Regions from separate parts of the Afipia felis ATCC 53690 genome, predicted to be linked through region 1. Evidence: predicted binding sites of a transcription regulator. Region 1 holds the regulator's gene; each other region holds the start of a gene.

Region 1 (4,866 bases):
CCGAGCGTGTCGCGGTGGCGGAAGGTTTCGTGGTGATGAGCACCGATACGCTCAAGCTCATCGTCGAGGGCAATGCCAAGAAGGGCGACGTGCTCGGCACCGCGCGCGTCGCCGGCATCATGGCGGCGAAACACACCTCCGATCTCATCCCGCTGTGCCACCCGCTCGCGCTTTCCAAAGTTACGCTCGACATCACGCTGGACGACAGGCTGCCCGGCTGCCGCGTCGAGGCGAGCGTCAAGGTAACGGGACCGACCGGCGTGGAGATGGAAGCGCTTACCGCGGTGTCGGTCGCCTGTCTCACCATCTACGACATGATCAAGGCCGTGGAACGCGGCGTTCATATCGAAGGCATCCGCCTTCTCGAAAAGAGCGGCGGCAAGTCGGGCGTCTACAAGCATGAAAAATAAAACGGACGCTTCATCATGGCGTTGATGCCGGTCGCCGACGCACTGAACTCCATTCTCGACGGCATACAGGCCCTTCCCGAAGAAGACGTCGGACTCGACGATGCGCTTCATCGCACCCTGGCTCGTGATATCGCCGCCCTCCGCACCCAGCCGCCCGCAACGATGTCGGCGATGGACGGTTACGCCGTCCGCACCACAGATGCGACCGAAGGCGCGCGCCTCGAGGTGATCGGCGAGAGTGCCGCCGGGCGGCCTTGCGAGAAATCCGTCGGCACAGGTGAGGCTGTCCGCATCTTCACCGGCGGCGTGGTGCCCGATGGCGCCGACACCATCGTCATCCAGGAAGACGTCCAGCGCGAACACAATTCCATCACCTTAGCGGAAGCTGCCCCTCTGCCTCGCCATATCCGCAAGGCCGGCATCGATTTCCATGAAGGCGACATCCTGCTGAAGCGCGGTACCCTCCTCAGCGACCGCGACCTGTCACTCGCCGCCTCAATGAACCACCCCACGCTGCCGGTATACCGCAGGCCGAAGGTCGCTGTTCTCGCCACCGGCGACGAACTGGTGATGCCAGGCTCGCAACCGGGACCCGGACAGATCATCTATTCGAACGCCTATGCGATCCGCGCGCTCATCCGCAACAGCGGCGCCGAGCCGATCGATCTCGGCATCGCGCGCGATACGATGGAAGACACGCGCGCCGCCATCCGCCGCGCAGAAGCTCTCAACGTGGATATCCTCCTCACCACCGGCGGCGCGTCTGTCGGCGAGCACGATCTCGTCAAGCCGTCGTTCGAAGCCGAAGGCATCGACATCAAGTTCTGGAAGATCGCGCTGCGCCCCGGCAAGCCGATGATGCACGGACACAAGGGAGCGATGAGCGTGATCGGCCTGCCCGGCAACCCGTCCTCGTCCTACGTGTGTTCGTTCCTGTTCGTGGTGCCGCTGATCCGCGCGCTCTCGGGCCGCGCGCAGGTCGGACATTGCATCGAGCATGCCATTCTCGGCCATGATCTGCCTGCCAACGATCATCGTCAGGAATATCTTCGCGCGCGGATCGCCATCAACGATGACGGCGTCGCTGTCGCGACCGCCGTGAGCCGTCAGGACAGCTCGCTCCTGAACAACCTGTCCGTCGCGGACGTGCTGTTGATCCGGCCGCCGCATGCGCCCGCCGCACTGGCTGGCGCGCGTTGCGAGATCATCCGCCTGCCCGGTTGACTGCTCGAACCGGCTCAGCGCGTCTTAAGCCCTGCCGACAATCTGCATGTTCGAAAGATCAGGAACGAGCGGACGGCGAGCGGCGGCTTCAATTTCTGCCAGCAACGTCTCGACATCGGACGGCAACGGCTGCCAACCACAGGGACACACCTGTTCATGATGCGAGGCAGAGGTCTGTCGGTAGATTGCGCCTAACGCAGACGCCATCATCCGCATCACTGTCATCGGCTGCAGCGCGGTGCTGTCGAGCGTCCGGCAAAACGTCACCATCAGATGATGATCGATCTCGGTCTGCGTCGGTTCGGATCCGTCCTGATCTGCCATCGGCATCTCCTCTGCATGCTCGTTGCATTGCGCGAAGACGTAGGTGGTTGCGGCAAGGAGCTCAACCGAACATTCCCGTTCTGGAATTAGAAGACATTGAAGTGGCTCAACGAGGCATCGCAGAAAGCGGGGCTCCTGTGAGGAACTCTTCCGGCATCGCCATGCAAGACCCCATGGCCCCCTGCCAGCCTCTCGGCTCATTCCGGCATGATTTCCTAAAAACAGCACGTCTGGATTCATAAGAATTTAACTATTGCAGAACATGTATGGAACATATAGTGTATGTTCATGATTTGTTTCGAGTGAGTCTGGCACTTGTCGTGAACAAGGCGGATGCCAGGAAGCGGGTGAAGATCCGCGGAACATGAGATTGAGGGCTGCGCCGGATGCTGACACGCAAACAATATGAACTGCTGCGCTTCATCAACGAGCGGCTGAAGGAAAGCGGTGTTCCGCCCTCCTTCGACGAAATGAAGGACGCCCTCGACCTGCGGTCGAAATCGGGCATCCACCGCCTTATCACGGCTCTGGAAGAGCGTGGCTTCATCCGCAGGCTCGCCAACCGCGCCCGCGCGATCGAGGTCATCAAGCTGCCGGAGCCCGCCGCCAACAGCGGCGCGCGGCGTGGTTTCACCCCAAGCGTGATCGAAGGCAATCTCGGCAAGGTTCGCAGCACCCCGTCCGGAAACTTCGAGGAGAGCGGCGAGCAGCCTGTCGCGGTCCCAGTGATGGGCCGCATCGCGGCCGGTACCCCGATTGAAGCGCTGCAGACCCGCAGCCACACCATCAGCGTGCCGCCCGACATGCTCGGCTCTGGCGAGCATTACGCGCTGGAAGTGCGCGGCGATTCCATGATGGAAGCCGGTATCCTCGACGGCGACATGGCGTTGATCCAGCGCAATGAGAATGCCGATACTGGCGACATCGTCGTGGCCCTGATCGACGAAGAGGAAGCGACCCTCAAGCGCTTCCGCCGCCGTGGGGCCTCCATTGCGCTGGAGCCGGCCAATGCGGCCTATGAAGTTCGTATCCTGCCGCCGAACCGTGTCCGCATCCAAGGCAAGCTGATCGGACTTTACCGCAAATACTGAGACTACCCTCTAGTCGGCGGCCTCCTGTTCTGCCGCCGGCGGGGTCGCATCGACCGGCTGCCGGGATGGCTTGCGTCCGGTGGCATTGTTGCCGTGCGGGCCTGTAGAGACATCTGGAATGGCGGGCGACCAGGGCCGGTCAATACCAACGGTTTGGCTGGCCGTAATACTGTAGCCCTGCACTGTCTTTCTTAATGTCACTCCGCCCAGTTCGCGCAGCGCATCGCGATGGAACACCTGGGCGGCACAATCGGATGGCACCTGATACGGCGTGATCAGGACTTTCGCTCGCGTGCAATCGTCTGCCAGCGCGTCGGGTTGCCGCGCCAGCGCAATAAGATCGCCCTCCTTGCCCTCGACCACGCATCCCGCCTCATCGCATGCCACGCCCCGCGCGAGACCAGGGTCCGTGATGACGCGCGGATCAGCATCAGCCGCCAGCCACTCGCGCCACAGGAAAGCGTTCTTGGCCGTGTGCATGATGCGCAGGTGGCCATCCTTGCCGCGCACCGCGACACTCGACGCATCGCGCGCGATCAGGATGTCGGGCTCGGTTGCGGCAGCCGCCCACATCACACCACAACCGATCAATCCGGCTCCCGCCCATCGCAACGGCGAACGCAGCAAGCCGAGCACAACAATGCCGCCGCTCATGACGATCAGCGGCCCGATGCCGAAGGCATGAACGCGCCCGAACGCACCGGGCAGCGCCGCTACCCACTGCGACACCGCGATCATCCAGTCGATGCCGACCTCCATCAGGTGCCAGAACAAGGCGTCGAAGCCGAACGGAATGGCCGCGATCCCGAGCAGGCCCGCCGGCATCACCAGCGCGGACACGACCGGCATGGCAGCCAGATTGGCGATGACGCCGTAAGGCGCGATGCGGTGGAAATGGAAGGCTGCATAGGGCGTGGTCGCAAGACCCGCGACAAACGACGCCAGAGCCAGCACCACGAGTTCGCGCCCGCCCCACGCGGCGAAGCGTCCGAGTCGGGTATCATCGTTTGTGCCGAACCATCGCGGCATGCCTATCTGCGCCAGTACGACGAGACCGAGTGTCGCGGCAAAGGACATCTGAAAACTAGGGTGCACGAGCGCCTCGGGCGCCACCAGCAACACCAGCATGGCGGCGAGTGCCAGCGTGCGGAACGTGATCGCGCGGCGATCCGCCATCACCGCAACCAGCACCAGCGCCGTCATATAAAACGAACGCTGCGTCGCGACCTCCGCGCCCGACAGCAATAAGTAAAATAGCGCAGCGATCAGCGCCGCCAACGCTGCCCATTTCTTGATCGTAAACCGCGTGCTCAACGCCGGACTAAGCGCAAGCAGAGCCCGGATCGCGAAGAACACCACGCCCGCGACGACCGCCATGTGATAACCGGAGATCGACAGCACGTGGCCTAATCCGGAAACGAACAAGGCGTCGTTGTTGGAGGTGGAGATCGCGTCGCGCCGGCCGGTGAGGAGCGCGGTCGCGATCGCGCGTTCGTCGCCGCTCAGCACCATTCGGATCCGCGCATCGACGGCGTCGCGCAGGCTTTGCATCCAAGCCGCGTAGCGAAGCCTCCAGCCGCCCTGCTTCGGCGCATCCAACGTCCTGATTGCACCGAGCACGAAGCCAGATGCACCGATACCCTGAAAATACATATCACGGGCGAAATCATAACTTCCGGGGCGAAGCGGCCGCATCGGCGGCAGCAGCCTTGCCTTCAACGCGACATAAGCGCCGACCGCCGGCGCCGTCCCTTTGCGCACCGAGAGCCTGACGCGCTCCAGTTGCGGCGTACCCCGCGCCTCGAGTTTTGCTACCC
Region 2 (4,866 bases), 2.7 Mb from region 1:
CAACCTCCGCAGGCGCTTCAACAGTCACGTGAGTGACGGCGTCCGCTTCCGCTGCTGCAGCAGTCTCAGCAGCGACAGTTTCCGTTGCCGGTTCGGAAGCCGCAGCTTCCGTTTGCACGGCTGGGGCTTCGTTCTCGGCTACAACCGTACTTTCCGCCGCGGCCTCTGCAGGCGCTTCAGCAGGCTTCGGCGCTTCCGCCAACGGCGCGCGGCGATCCATGCGATAGCCGAGCGAACGCAGCACCGAAGCAAAATCTTCGCCAGCCGAACCGGTGAGCGACGTCATCGCCTGTGTCACCGTGAACGAGCGGCCATCGAACGCGCCCGCAGGCTTCTCAGCGCCGGTGCCGGGACGCCACGACAAAGCGGGACGGATGAGATCGGCGAGACGTTCAAGAATATCGACACGCACCGAGCGTTCGCCCGCGAGCTTGTAGCCGAGCACACGGTAGGCATCCTGCGACAGCGCCTTGTCGGCCGGGAACGAAGTGCGACCCGAGGCGGCAAGATGCTGCGCGCCACCAAGCGCGTTCATGTCGACATCGTCCTGCTTCAGCGCCCACAACAGCGAGGCGAGCGTGCGTGCGCCGGGCTTGAGCAGCGCGGGGAAGAAAATGTGATAGGCGCCGAACCGCACGCCATATTTGCGCAGGACGGCGCGCGAGGGCTGATCGAGGTCCTTCATCTCGGCCGCGATCTTCGGCCGTTCGAGCACGCCGAGCGCCTCGACGAGCTGGAAGGCGATGCCGCGCGCGATGCCCGTGACATCCTCTGCCTTCGACAATTCGAACATTGGCCCGAGGATTTTCTCGACATGCGTCTTGAACCACAGATCGAGCCGCGCCTGCACCGCATCGCGCGATGCGCCAGTAAGACGCTCGTCGGCGATGATGCGAACGCGCGGATGCAATACATCGTCCGCAGCGGTGAGCTTGCCGACCGCATCACCGGTCCAGCGCAGCGTGCCGTCAGAGGCAAGCGCGAACTGATCGTCAGCAGCACCGGAGAGCTTCTCCGCGCGCGCATCGATCTCGCCCGCTAGCGCCTTCAGAGCGGTGGCCTGCAAAGCCTTCGCCTCCGAACCCGCCTCGGCGGCATCGGGGGCAAACATAAAGCCATCGAGGCGGCCGATCACATGGCCCTCAACGGTGACTTCGCCGGTCTTTCCAATTTCAGTCGTCAACATCGTGTTTTCCCGCAAGCGGCGCATCAATACACTGGTCCGGCGATCAACGAAACGCTCAGTTAGCCTCGAATGCAGTGCATCAGACAATTTATCCTCCACCGCCCGGGTGGTTTCCTGCCAATGGAGGGGGTCTGAAAGCCAATCGGGGCGGTTGGCGGCGAAGGTCCAGGTTCGGATCTGTGAAATCCGCGCGGACAGCGTGTCGATGTCGCCGTCGATCCGGTCCGCCTGCGCCACCTGGGTCGCGAACCACTGATCGGGGATCCGGCCCCTGCGCATGAGGAACGTGAACAACGTAGTCACGAGCTCCGCGTGGGCCGCCGGCGACAGCTTGCGGTAATCGGGAACCAGACAGGCATCCCATAGCTTTTCGACAGCCCCCGCGTCCACCACCATGTCGCGCACATCCGGGTCGCGCGACGCATGCTCAAGCACGCGCTGGTCTTCGCCGAGCGGCGCACGCGTCAATGCATCGTGTCCCGGAGCAAGCGCGAGCGAGACCTGCAATGCCGCAAGCGAAGAGAAATCGAGCACGGTGTTGCGCCATTGCAGCATCTTCACGCTGTCGAAAGTGTGGTTCTGCAGCGCGTTGACGAGTTCGGGCTCGAACGGTGCGCAGCGACCGGTGGTGCCGAACGTGCCGTTGCGCGTGGCGCGTCCGGCGCGACCTGCGATCTGGGCAAATTCTGCGGGTGTCAGGCGGCGGAATTGATAGCCGTCATACTTGCGGTCGGATGCGAAGGCGACGTGATCGACATCGAGATTGAGGCCCATGCCGACCGCGTCGGTGGCCACAAGATAATCGACATCGCCGGACTGGAACATCTCCACCTGCGCGTTGCGGGTGCGCGGGCTAAGCGAGCCCAGCACGACCGCGGCGCCCCCGTGCTGGCGGCGGATCAGTTCGGCGATGGCGTAGACTTCATCGGCAGAGAACGCGACGATCGCGGTGCGACGCGGCTGGCGGGTGATCTTGCGGTCGCCCGCGAATTCGAGCAGCGACAGGCGCGGCCGCGTGACGATGTTCGCGCCGGGCAATAACCGCTCGATCAAAGGCCGCATCGTCGCGGCGCCGAGCAGCAGCGTCTCATCGCGACCGCGCCGGTGCAGGATGCGATCGGTGAAGACGTGGCCGCGCTCGAGATCGGATGCGATCTGGATTTCGTCGACCGCGAGAAACGACACGTCGAGATCGCGCGGCATCGCCTCGACGGTCGAGACCCAGTAACGCGCCTTCGGCGGCTTGATCTTCTCCTCGCCCGTAATCAGCGCGACAGACTCCGCACCGGCGCGCGCGACGATCTTGTTATAGACCTCGCGCGCGAGCAGCCGCAGCGGCAGGCCGATCAGCCCCGAAGAATGCGCAAGCATCCGCTCGATCGCGAGATGCGTCTTGCCGGTGTTGGTCGGACCGAGCACGGCGGTGACGCCCGCGCCGGGCGCGCGGTCAGTCTGAAAATGAGAAGCAGAAGGAAGGGAGTGTTTCACAACGCGACGCTTTTCGGCTCCGAAAGCCTTCGGGATTTAAGGATTGGAACGAGTCCGGAACGAAAGCGGCCCGAATCGCTGACTCATGTCGTGTTCGGCTTCGTTCACCGCAAGATATCGTGCGAGTGGGTTTCCTATGCCACCAGATCGCGATTTTAGCGCACCTCAATTGAGCCCATCGGGACCCAGTTTCTTAACCGCACGGAGGACTCCGTTTGCCTCGCGAGTCAAGCAGACTCATCACAGGAATCTTTCGCCGTCTCCCGCGCTCTAATTGCTTCGTCTGGCGGCCTGCGGCTGCGCTGCGGTGTTGAATTCGGTCGCCTGCACCATTCCCAGGCCAAGCGGCGTCGGAATCCGCACCCGCACCGGCACCATCACCCGCGTGCCCGCGATCGGCGCGAGCGCCACGTCGATATCCTGACGCGCGGCAAGATATTTGATCGCGGCGCGCGAGGGCACGTAACCCGAGACCGGCTTGAACCGGACCGTGCAGACCACCGCGTCAACCTTGGCACCCTTCGCGAGCACCACCGTCTCCATCCGCTTGAATGCGAGTTGCAGGTCGTAACGCATCCGGCCGTCAAAGATCGCAGCCTTTGTGGCGCACGCCTGCGGATTCGGCAGTTCGTCCTTGCCGGGTGCGGTAAACATCACCCCCGACATCGGATCGCTCACGTTGCGCCTCTCTGTATCCACCACCGGAATGCGCTCCGGCGTCGACGGCGGCTCCGGCTCGATGGAGAACGCGCTCACACGCTCTCCGGCAAAGGCGATGCGGATGGTCTCGTTCTTCTTGCCGTAGAATACCGAACTCAGATAGGCGTCCGGCACAAGCCGCCCTGCGAGCACCCTGCCCTGCGTGGCCCCGGTGCCATGACCACCGCCAATGGCCTTGATAAGGCCCGTGGTGCCGCCCGAGGTCGATCCCGAATAGTCCTTGTCACCGATCGCCACCGTCCAGCTGCCCTTGCCGATTTCGATGCCGCTCAGGGTCGCCTGATATTTGGCGTCCATCCGGCCCTGCGCCTGGGCGGGACCGGCAAGGAGCAACGGCGCAAGAAAAAGCAGCCGGCGCCAGCGATGCAGGGCGAAAAAATCCATCAAATGAAAATCCTGATGCCGCCGGGCAAGTTCTCACCCTCGACTGAAAAGTCGGGAACCGGCAAAAGCTTTGTCTCTTCCGCGATTACGCCGATTATATGTTGGGAAATGCTTGGCTTTATTCATAAAATCGCTATTCTCCCGGCGTTTTCGAGCATTTCGGTGTCCGCGCCGTCTTGACGCTCGGCCGCCCTCCGACTATACGTCCGCGGTTCCTGAAATGGACGGTAGCAACCCCCGCGCGGGCCTTTCTGGCTCCGGGAGACACAAGGATTTCGCCATGTCACGGCGCTGCGAGTTGACGGCCAAGGGGCCGCAGGTTGGCCACAGGGTCAGCCATTCGAACATCAAGACCAAGCGCCGGTTCCTGCCGAACCTGTGCAACGTCACGCTGATCTCTGAGACGCTCGGCCAGTCGGTGCGGCTGCGGGTGTCGACCAACGCGCTGAAGAGCGTCGACCACAATGGTGGTCTCGATGCCTTCCTGCTCAAGGCCAATGCGGCGACCCTTTCGCCGAAGGCTGCCGACCTGAAGCGCCAGATCGAGAAGAAGAAGCTCGCCGCGGCAAGCTAAGCTTCGAACGATCGAGAATTTGAAGGCCGGGTTTTTGCCCGGCCTTTTTGTTTGCCATCTGCCTTACTTGCCATACGTGATCGGACCTTTTGGCAAGGCCGGCGTTTGCTGCGGATCGATACAAAAAAGCCGGATCTTTCGATCCGGCTTTTTCGTTGCTCGTCATTAAGCCCTTCCGAGGCTTTCGCCCCGGAAGAAGATTGATCGTAGATCAGGCCGCAGCCTTCGCCGGACGGCGGATCTTCGCCCACAGGTCGGAGATCACGCCCCAGAACAGGGCAATGAGACCGAGAGCCATGATCGTCGACACCAGCCCGTTGGAGAAGAAGACACTGAGGTGGCCGCCCGACGACAGCAGCGACTGACGGAATGCTTCTTCCGCCTTGTCGCCGAGCACGATGGCCAGAACCAGCGGTGCCAACGGATAACCGGTCTTCTTCATGACGTAGCCGACGATGCCGAACACCATCATCAGGATCACGTCGAAGCTGGAGTTGTGCACCGTGTAGGCACC
Region 3 (4,866 bases), 860 kb from region 1:
TCGAACACCAGACGCGTGCCGACCAGCAGCTTCGGATTGTAACGGACCTTACGATTCTTGTTGCCCAGTTCGCCATAGGCACGCACCACGCCCGCCAGTGTGTTCCTGTCGGCGATGCCGATGGCATAAAGACAATAGCGGCTGGCCTTGTGGACATATTCCTGCGGATGCGAGGCCCCGCGCAGGAACGAAAAATTCGTGGTGACGCCAATCTCCGCGTAGATCATGCGAACACTCCCTGCATGAACCAGCGAAATTCAATCGTTTCCCTGCGATGGATGCCTTCGCGATAAAGCCAGAACCGGCAGCCCTCGCTGTCCTCGATACGGAAATAATCACGCGCGCGCGCTTCCTTGTGTTCGACCGGGTCGAGTCCGGCCGCAAGATTCCACCATTCCGGCGCGATACGCTCGGGCCCTTCCACCTGAATGATCCGATGTTGCACCCTCCGCCACCTGAAATGCGCCGGAGGCCCATGTGGAAAATCCGCGATGACATCGATCGGCTCGGGATGAACGAACATCCGCAACGGCCGCAACGGCGGCTCATTCTCGTACCGCTGCGGCCATTGCGCCGATAAAATCTTCGGCAAATGATGCTGCGCCTGCACGGCCAGCGCCGCACGCTCCGGAATATGCGTATCCTGCGGCAGATACACCTTGATCCGCGAACCGCCGAGCCGTGCGGCCAGACGGTCTATCAGCGCGGCCACATCGTCATTGTCCTGTGCGCGGGCATCGAGATCGCGTTGCTCCTGCACGACGTCTTCGACGCGGCTTGCGGACAGGCGGATGAGATCGAACCCGAATCCCGGATCGATCGGATCGGCCAGCGCGCCGAACCTCTCACGAAACAGGCGCTCCATGACGCCGACGCGCGTTACCGCCTGGCCTGCCTCGACGGCAATGGTGCGCACCGCGCCGTCGGTACGAAAGAAGCTGGCCTCCAGCCGTCGGGCGCCCTTGCCCTGCCGCTCCATCATGCCGACGAGTTTCTGCGCCAACCCCGATAGTGTCGCAGCGACTGCATCTTCGGTCGCGACCGGCTCAGGAAAATGCTTTTCCACCATGAAGTCCGGTGGCACCCGGCGCGGACTGATCGGGGCATCGCATTGCCCGAGCACTTCGCGCAGCAAATCGGTGAATGCCTTGCCGAACCGCGCGGCGATCTCGCGCGGTTCACGGGAGGCAACATCGCCGATGGTCTTCAGCCCCGCACGGCGCAGTCCGCGCGTGATCGCATCTTCCACGCCGAGCGCGAACACCGGCAGCGACCTGACGGCTGTTGCCTCTTCGCCTTCCGGCACGATCCGGCTGCGCGTCGCCCGCGTCAGCGCACGCGCGCAGGCCGGCGTTCCGGCAATCGCGGCGTTCGCGGCGAAACCCTGCCGCGACAGTGAATCGCAAACGCGCGACAGCATCGCCGCCTCGCCACCGAACAGATGCGCACAGCCGCTGATATCGAGAAACAATCCGTAAGGCAGATCGAGTGCCACCAGCGGCGTGAAGCGGTCGCACCAGTCCGCGATATCGGCAAGCACCTGCATATCGGCAGCTTCGTCGGCGTCAAATACTTCGATGTCGAGACAGATCGCGCGCGCATTGGCGAGCGGCGCTCCGATCTCAAGCCCGAGGGCCGCCGCCGCATCGTTCATGGCGACGACCTGCAGCGCATTGTTGCGTTTGTCCGCGATGATCCAGGGGTTACGGAAAAACGCGTCATCCGGCCCGGCGCATGCGCGCGACCGATCCTCCCGCATGAGCCGGCGCTTGATGCGGTCGGTCGGCAGGCGCGGCAACCAGAGGCTGAGAATACGTCGCCGGTTCACGGAAGATACGCTCATCACAATCCCACTCCATGATCCATCGCCCTGTCTGCCCATGCCGGTTGCGAACGAGTTCTGCATCGAGAACAGGCGCGCCCCAGGCAATCCAGTCCGGTCCGGGCGGAGAACGCCTTGCACGCACGATCCAGCGCGTTTCCGCGGTGCTGATGACGGGTTCGCTTGACGTGGAAAGCATCACGCACGGCACGCCGCTTGATCGGGCCGCGAGCGTCAGCCTGCGGCTTGCGACGAGATCGAATGTCTTCGCGCCACCCCACAATTCGAGGATCACCGCGCCCAGCGCATCGCAGGCCAGCGCATCGGCGGCGACCTTCAACCCTGTTTCCGCATTGGGCACGCTCACCAGCACCAGCCGGCGCGGGTCGAGTCCCAGTTCGGCAAACCCGCTCATCGACAAGGCGCCGGCTTCGGTTTCCGCAAAATCCTGTTGCACCCAAAGCAGCGGCCTGTGGTTCGACAACCGCTCCGCGATGCCCGCGACAAAGCCGGTTGCGGCGACCGATTGCCGGGTCTCGAGGGCGAACACCTCATGCAGTGCGCCGCGCAACAGGCCGCCCTGCAGCGTCGCATCCGCTCCGGCATGACCGAGCGCCACGTGTTCGGCATGCAGCGGCATGGTCTGCGCCTCGAGATGGCGGATGGTGTCCTGCAAGGACGCAAGCGTACTCATACGCGCGCTGGTCATGCGCCCGGTCCTGAAATCCAAGGCCTTCCTCGCTTGTCTCAACGAGGAGCGGCCATCTATGTTCATGTTATGTTCTAGTATAGTCCTATCGAGGCAGGGTAAGTCAACCGGAGTCTGAGGAGCCGTTTTTCTTCAACAAAATCAAATATATTCAGGCCCTGGAAACTTGCCGGATCGCTCCGCTCTGGTGGTCGCGATGGGCGCAATGGCGGCGCAATGCGCGTTCTCGACGAACTCAAGCTGGCCGCCTCTTACCTGAAGAATGTTTAGACGCGCGCTTGCTCAACCGACGTGCCGTTTGGCCGCATGCTCGGCAGGCCCAGAAGAAACGTCTGTCTTCAGAAGCCGCTCCAGTGTCTCCAGCCGGTCTGCTTCGCCCGGCGGCTTGTCCCAGCGCAGGCGGTTGATGCGCGGAAAGCGCATCGCGACGCCAGACTTGTGGCGCGGCGAACGCGCCAGCCCTTCGAACGCAACCTCCAGCACGAGCCCCTTGTCCGGCTCATGCACGACGTGACGCACGGGGCCGAATTTTTCCGTGGTGTTGCGGCGGACGAAACGGTCGATCTGGAGTAGTTCCTCGTCGGTGAAACCGAAATAGGCCTTGCCGACCGGCACAAGCTGATCGCCCTCCTCCCCGTCCGTCCAGACACCAAAGGTGTAATCCGAATAATAAGACGAGCGCTTGCCGTGACCGCGCTGGGCATACATCAGCACGGCGTCGATGACATGCGGATCGCGCTTCCATTTCCACCACTGGCCTTTGGGACGGCCCGGCAGATACGGCGCATCGCGACGCTTCAGCATGACACCCTCCACAGCGTCGGCATCATCGCCCGCACCGGCGCTCGCAGGATCGGCGCGCGCGGCCGTCAGTTCGGGCCATGTCGAAAAAGGCACACGCGGTGACAGATCGATGCCCGGATCATCCAGCCGCGCGATGAACGATTCCAGATGTTCGCGCCGCTCGGCGAACGGCAATTCGCGGAGGTCGTTTTCATCGTCTGCCAGAAGATCGTAGGCGCGCAGATGGATCGGATAATCCTTCATCAGTTTCGGCGTCACGCTTTTACGGTTGAGCCGCTGCTGCAACACGTTGAAGCTTTGCACGCGCCCCTCACGCAGCACCAGCAACTCGCCGTCGATGGCGCCGGGCAACCGGAGCGACGGCACCAGATCCGGAAAACTCCGAGTGATGTCCTCGCCGCTGCGTGAATAAAGCCGCGCAACGATCTCGCCATTTTCATTGCGGCCGCTCACCGCCTGCACGCGGATGCCGTCCCACTTCCATTCGGCGATGAAGTCCGCGGGATCAAGAGCATCGAAATCGGCATCCTCCACCGCATGCGCCAGCATCACCGGACGGAACGGCGCCGGGTCGCGGTTGACCGGCTTGTCGGCGTGGCCTTCCAGCCAGGCGAACAGATCGAGATAAGGCGGTGCAAGGCCCGGCCAGATCAGTTCGATCTCATGCGGGTCCTTGCCGCCGAGCGCGGCGGCGGCGGTCTTGGCCAGCCGCGAGGAAACGCCGATGCGAAGGCTTCCCGTGACAAGCTTGAGCAGGGCCCAGCGCCCGGTCTCGTCGAGCTGGTCGAGCCATCGCACGAGTTGCGCAGGCAACTCGGTCTTGCCGAGTGTATGGAAGGTGGTGACGACCTCGCTCAATGTGGGGGACGGCTGATTGTGGCCGGGCACGCCGCGTTCCGGTGTCGGCCACATCAGCGCGACGGTCTCGGAGAGGTCGCCGACATAATCGTAGGAGAGCGCAAACAAGGTGGGATCGGTGCGTTCCGCAATCAGATCGCGGATCAATCCCGGCTTGGCATGACGAAACGACAGCGCACCGGTCAGCGCGGCGAGCGCATAGCCGCGATCGGGGTCTTCGACCTCACGGAAGTAAGCTGTCATCAGCCGCAGCTTGTTGTTGCGGCCTGGCTCATAAGCAAGACGATCAAGCAAATGGGCGAAACGGTTCATGCGGCGCCGCCCTCTTCCGCAACCACGCTCGCCCCTTCATCTTCCTCGCCATAGCCGACGAGATCGAGCGGCCGTGCTTTCAGCCCCTTGGTTTCGCACCAATGCACCAGCGCATCTTCCTGCCCGTGCGTTACCCAGACTTCGCCCGCACCGGTCGCGGCGATGGTCGCGGTGAGACCATTCCAGTCAGCATGATCTGAAATAACGAGCGGCAGTTCTATGCCCTTCTGGCGCGCGCGGGCACGCGTGCGCATCCAGCCCGAGGCGAAGGCGGCCACCGGATCGGGAAAGCGTCGCGTCCAGATATCGGTGATGGCGGATGGCGGCGCCAGCGTGATGGTACCCGCCAGATCGGCCTTCC

What was found. Region 1 encodes LexA, which represses DNA repair genes until DNA is damaged. Its sites were predicted from a motif close to TGTTCNNNNTGTGTTCNG; they were not measured.
Region 2: the regulator LexA is predicted to act here: its motif matches at 2,719-2,736, upstream of HMPREF9697_RS15815 (helicase-related protein).
Region 3: the regulator LexA is predicted to act here: its motif matches at 2,591-2,608, upstream of HMPREF9697_RS06850 (ImuA family protein).

The regions. Positions count from the first base shown of each region.
Region 1 covers NZ_KB375270.1:590,260-595,125, reverse strand. The annotation lists gene moaC (cyclic pyranopterin monophosphate synthase MoaC) at 1-410, shown strand, start outside; gene HMPREF9697_RS03010 (molybdopterin molybdotransferase MoeA) at 426-1,634, shown strand; gene HMPREF9697_RS03005 (hypothetical protein) at 1,659-1,958, opposite strand; gene lexA (transcriptional repressor LexA) at 2,345-3,049, shown strand; gene HMPREF9697_RS02995 (ComEC/Rec2 family competence protein) at 3,059-4,866, opposite strand, start outside.
Region 2 covers NZ_KB375270.1:3,307,207-3,312,072, reverse strand. The annotation lists gene HMPREF9697_RS15815 (helicase-related protein) at 1-2,674, opposite strand, end outside; gene HMPREF9697_RS15810 (DUF3108 domain-containing protein) at 2,945-3,778, opposite strand; gene rpmB (50S ribosomal protein L28) at 4,059-4,352, shown strand; gene HMPREF9697_RS15800 (tripartite tricarboxylate transporter permease) at 4,564-4,866, opposite strand, start outside.
Region 3 covers NZ_KB375270.1:1,451,892-1,456,757, forward strand. The annotation lists gene HMPREF9697_RS06840 (error-prone DNA polymerase) at 1-227, opposite strand, end outside; gene HMPREF9697_RS06845 (Y-family DNA polymerase) at 224-1,759, opposite strand; gene HMPREF9697_RS06850 (ImuA family protein) at 1,719-2,531, opposite strand; gene HMPREF9697_RS06855 (cisplatin damage response ATP-dependent DNA ligase) at 2,814-4,505, opposite strand; gene HMPREF9697_RS06860 (ligase-associated DNA damage response exonuclease) at 4,502-4,866, opposite strand, start outside.